Regions from separate parts of the Streptomyces sp. NPDC007162 genome, predicted to be linked through region 1. Evidence: riboswitches for the same ligand, from Rfam matches in the RefSeq annotation. Region 1 holds a riboswitch; the other holds the start of a gene.
What was found. Region 1 has a riboswitch for cobalamin ahead of ABZ646_RS11210 (CbtB-domain containing protein). Riboswitches for the same ligand answer to the same signal wherever they lie in the genome.
Positions count from the first base shown of each region.

Region 2: another riboswitch for cobalamin. It lies ahead of ABZ646_RS19220 (cobalamin biosynthesis protein); the one in region 1 lies ahead of ABZ646_RS11210 (CbtB-domain containing protein).

Region 1 covers NZ_JBEYFC010000067.1:22,408-24,784, forward strand. The annotation lists gene ABZ646_RS11205 (CbtA family protein) at 171-926, opposite strand; gene ABZ646_RS11210 (CbtB-domain containing protein) at 949-1,170, opposite strand; cobalamin riboswitch at 1,207-1,346, opposite strand; gene ABZ646_RS11215 (enoyl-CoA hydratase/isomerase family protein) at 1,439-2,377, opposite strand, start outside.
Region 2 covers NZ_JBEYFC010000146.1:2,281-4,657, reverse strand. The annotation lists gene ABZ646_RS19230 (inorganic phosphate transporter) at 1-625, shown strand, start outside; gene ABZ646_RS19225 (hypothetical protein) at 647-874, shown strand; cobalamin riboswitch at 1,035-1,177, shown strand; gene ABZ646_RS19220 (cobalamin biosynthesis protein) at 1,277-2,236, shown strand; gene ABZ646_RS19215 (cobyric acid synthase) at 2,233-2,377, shown strand, end outside.

The DNA.
Region 1 (2,377 bases):
GATCGCGGGGCTGCTCGGCGCGGGCGATCCGGGCGCGGTGCGGGGCGCGGTCCGTGTGCAGACCGGTCCCGCGCCCTTCGGTCCCGGTGCAGGAGGGCGGCGACGGACGGTGCGCCGAACGCGCGAGGGCCTCCGGACGGTGCCGGGGGCCCTCGCGTCCGGTGGGTCGGTCAGTGCGCGGCGGGCACGGTACGCCGGGCGGCCGTGGCCTTCGCCGGCTTCGGGTTGAGCTGTCGCTCGGCCAACTCGCCGAACAGCAGGCCGAATCCGCTCCACAGCGCCACCTGGATGGCGAGCGCCGAGAGCCGGAACCGCCACAGCAGGGTGGCCGGGAAGTCCTTCGGGACTTCGTTGACCACCGGCAGGAACTGGTAGGCGAGCCCGACGACGACGGCGAACGCGGCCACCGCGAGCACGGTCGCCCACCAGGTGCCGAGGCTCGCCCGCAGGCGCTTGCCGAGGAGGGTGGCGGCGACCGCCAGCAGCACGCTCAGCAGCATCATCAGGAAGTACAGCGTGGTGCGCCTGCCGATGGTGTCGGGGTCGCCCACCGACGGCGGGTTGGCCGGGTACTTCAGGAACGGCACCACGTACACGGCGAGCAGCGCGCAGCCGGACAGCAGCAGCGCGGTCGCCCGTGGACCGAACCGGCCGACGCGGCCGAGGGCGAAGCAGTAGGCGAGGGCCGCGATGCCGCCGAAGGCGACCCCGTACACCAGGACACCGGTGGCGAGGCCCGCGGTGGACTGGAGGGAGCGAGAGACGACCACCATCTCGTGCTCGTGCGTGTGGGCGTCCTCGAAGCTGATCGCCTTGTCGACGTAGGGCTCGCCGAGGAGGTAGGCGACCACCAGGGCGAGCACGCCGGCGGCGAGGCCGGCGAGCATGCCCCGCACCAGGAGGTGTCGAACCGTTGCGGAGTTCATGGGCTGAACGGCGTCCCTCGCGTCAGTGGCAGGGGAAGCCGAGCAGGTGGCGGGCGTCGTGCACCCACTCGTGGACGTCCGTGCCGTTGAACACGGAGGTGGCGCCCTGCTCGGCGCCGACGAAGTAGAGCAGGACCAGCATCAGGATGCCGAAGAAGACCGCCCAGGGAGCTATCGCGGACAGCGGCAGCTTGGCGGGCACGACGGGGGTGGTGGCTGTCGGCTGGGCGACGGTCTGCGCCATGGCAGAACCTCCTCTGGGAGTTCGCGTCCCATCTCGGTGGTGCACAGGACGACAGCCACGGGTCTGACTCACAAGGGCCCGGGGGCTCTTGCATACAGTGGCGCGACCGTGCCGGATTCCCACCGGCTTCCGTCTCGCCGTCGTCGATACCGACAGACCGTACCGCGTGGCGGAGGGACGGCCAAGACCGCGTCACCAGGCGTGATCTTCCTCTCGCGCCCGGTGGGCGGTCGGCGGGCGGCTCCGCTCCGGGCCCTTCGTGGATTTTTCAGGGCCGGCCCAGGCCCAGTTCGCGTGCGCCGAGCGGGGCGAAGAAGCGGTCCACGGCAGCCTCGGTGACCTCGCCGAGGGCGGCCGGGGACCAGCGCGGGGCGCGGTCCTTGTCGACGACCTGGGCGCGGATGCCCTCCACCAGGTCAGGGGTGGTCAGGGTCGCGCAGGAGACCCGGTACTCCTGGTCCAACACCTGCTCCAGCGTGTCCAGTTGCCGGGCCCGGCGCAGTGCCCGAAGGGTGACCTTCAGTGCCGTCGGGGACTTGCCGAGCAGGGTGTGCGCCGTCTCCTTCGCCGCCGCTTCACCGTGTGCGAGCAGCCGCCGGACGATCTCCTCGACGGTGTCGGCGGCGTAGCAGGCGTCGATCCAGTCCCGGTGACCGGCCAGTCGCCCTTCGGGTGCGGGCCGCACGTGGCGGGCGAGCGCCTCGGGGACGGGCAGTTCGGCGAGGTCGGCGGCGAACGCCTGGAGGGAGCCGGACGGCACGTGGTGGTCCGCGAGTCCGCACAGCACGGCATCCGCGGCGCCGATCCCGGCGCCGGTCAGGGCGAGATGGGTGCCCAGTTCGCCGGGGGCCCGGCTGAGCAGGTACGTGCCGCCCACGTCGGGGACGAAGCCGATACCGGTCTCCGGCATGGCGATCCGGGAACGTTCGGTGGCGATCCGGATCCCGCCGTGCGCGGAGATCCCCACCCCGCCGCCCATGACGATGCCGTCCATGACGGCGACGTAGGGCTTGGGGTAGCGGGCGATCCGGGCGTTGAGGTGGTACTCGTCGCGCCAGAACGCGGCCGCGGCGGTGCCGTCGCCGTCGCGGGCGTCGTCATGGACGGCGCGGATGTCACCGCCCGCGCACAGGCCGCGCTCCCCCGCCCCGGTGATGACGACGGTCTCGACGGCCGGGTCGTGCTCCCAGTCCGTCAGGGCCTCGGC
Region 2 (2,377 bases), on a different contig from region 1:
GCTCATCGCGGGCGGTTCCATCGCCCCCGGCTCCAACCCGCCCACCTGGGTCATCCTCTCCGCCGGCCTCGCCATCGCGCTCGGCACCTACATCGGCGGCTGGCGGATCATCCGCACCATGGGCACGGGGCTGACGGACCTCCAGCCGCAGCAGGGCTTCGCCGCCCAGACCAGCGCGGCCACCGCCATCCTGGCCTCCTCCCACCTCGGCTTCTCCCTCTCCACCACGCACGTCGTCTCCGGTTCCGTGATGGGTGCGGGCCTGGGCCGCAAGGGCGGCACCGTCCGCTGGTCCACCGCGACCCGCATGGTCGTCGCCTGGGTGCTCACCCTCCCGGCGGCCGCGTTGGTCGGTGCGCTCGCCGAGTCCGTGACGGACCTCGGTGACTGGGGCACGGCCGCCGTCGCCGTCTTCCTGGTGGCCGCGAGCGCCACGATCTGGAAGCTCTCCCGCCGCGAGGTCGTGGACAGCAGCAACGTCGTCGGCACCGAGGAGCCGGCCGGTGTGGTGACCACGGCGATCGCCGCCGTCACCCCGCCGCCCGCGGGCACGGTGACCGAGGGCCTCACGGCCACCATCCCCTCCCCCGCCGCTCCCGCGACCGACCCCGCCGCCACCGTCTGACCCCGAGGAACACAACCCGACATGAACATCGACTGGGCAGCCATCGGCTCCGTCTTCGGCGTCAGCCTCGTGGCCACCGTGGGTCTGGTGACCCTCTTCACCCTCGGCATCAAGGGCCTCTCCGCCCGCGAACGCGCCACCGCGCAGGGCAACTCCGCGACCCTGGCCGCGACCGCCGCCTGCGTCTGCTTCGCGGCCTGCACGGCAGCCGTGGCGTACGGCATCCACCTGATCGTGGCGAAGGCCTGAGCCGCGACCGCACCGATCTCGACAGCGGCCCGACCCAAGGCCGCCAGGCTCCGCCCCGACCCGTTCGCGGCGGAGCCTTCCGTCTGCCCCAGGAACCCCGCCGGACCACCGGTGTGGGCCTTCCCACACACTCCCCACGCAGGTCAACGGCAAGTTGACGGGTCTTCCGGGGGCGTGGTGGACTGCCGGAGCCATGTACGGCGGCAAGAGAGGAAGCCGGTGTGAATCCGGCGCGGTCCCGCCACTGTCACCGGGGTAGCCATCCCCGGGAGCCAGGAACTCTCACCGCCGGTCTCGTCGAACCAGGGCGCGGACACCCTGAGTGAGGACATATCGCCATGCGCGGCTGCCGACCGAGGTGCAGTAACCGGCCCGTACCCGACCCCGCGGCCGGCTGAGCCGATGGGTGCCGATCGCGTCTTCGCGTACGGCGCCGCCGCCGGCCTTCTCGGTGACCTGCTGCTCGGCGATCCGCGCCGGGGGCATCCCGTCGCCGCGTTCGGGCGGGCGGCCGGGGCCGTGGAGCGGGTGCTGTGGCGGGACCACCGCGGCTGGGGCGCGCTGCACACCGCGGTGTGCGTCGGCGGCGCCGTGACTCTGGGTGCCGTGGCCCAACGGGTGGTACGGCCGTCCACCGCCGCGTCCGTCGCGCTCACCGCTGCCGCCACCTGGGCCGTCGTCGGCGGCACTTCTCTCTCCCGTGAGGCCCGGGCCGTCGGACGGGCCCTGGAGGCCGGGGACGTCGAGGCCGCCCGGTCCCGGCTGCCGCATCTGTGCGGGCGGGATCCGCAGGCACTGGACGCCGGCGGGATCGCGCGGGCGGTCGTGGAGTCCGTCGCCGAGAACACCGGCGACGCGGTGGTCGGCGCGCTGGTGTGGGGGGCCGTGGGCGGAGTGCCGGGGCTGCTCGGGTTCCGGGCCGTCAACACCCTGGACGCGATGGTCGGACACAAGTCGGCCCGCCACCTGCGGTACGGGTGGGCCTCGGCACGGCTGGACGACGTGGCGGGCTGGCCGGGGGCGCGGCTCACCGCCGTACTCGCCGCCGTGGCCGGGGGCGACGCCAAGGGCGCGGTACGGGCCTGGCGGGCCGACGCCGCGAAGCATCCCAGTCCCAACGCGGGGCCCGTGGAGGCGTCGTTCGCGGGGGCGTTGGGGGTGCGGCTCGGGGGGACGTTGTCGTACGGGGGACGGGTCGAGCACCGGCCGGTGCTGAACGGGGAGGGGCGAAGCGTGGAGACCGGGGACATCGAGCGGGCCGTGCGGCTGTCACGGCGCGTGGGGTGGCTGGCGCTGGGCGCGAGTGCGGCCGCGGCCCTGTTGCGGGGACGGGCCGCGAGGCGCGCCGGGAGTTCCTCGTGAACGGCGGCGGGCTGCTGGTGGCCGGGACCACCTCCGACGCCGGCAAGAGTGTCGTCACCGCCGGCGTCTGCCGGTGGCTCGTACGCCAGGGCGTCAAGGTCGCGCCGTTCAAGGCGCAGAACATGTCCCTCAACTCCTTCG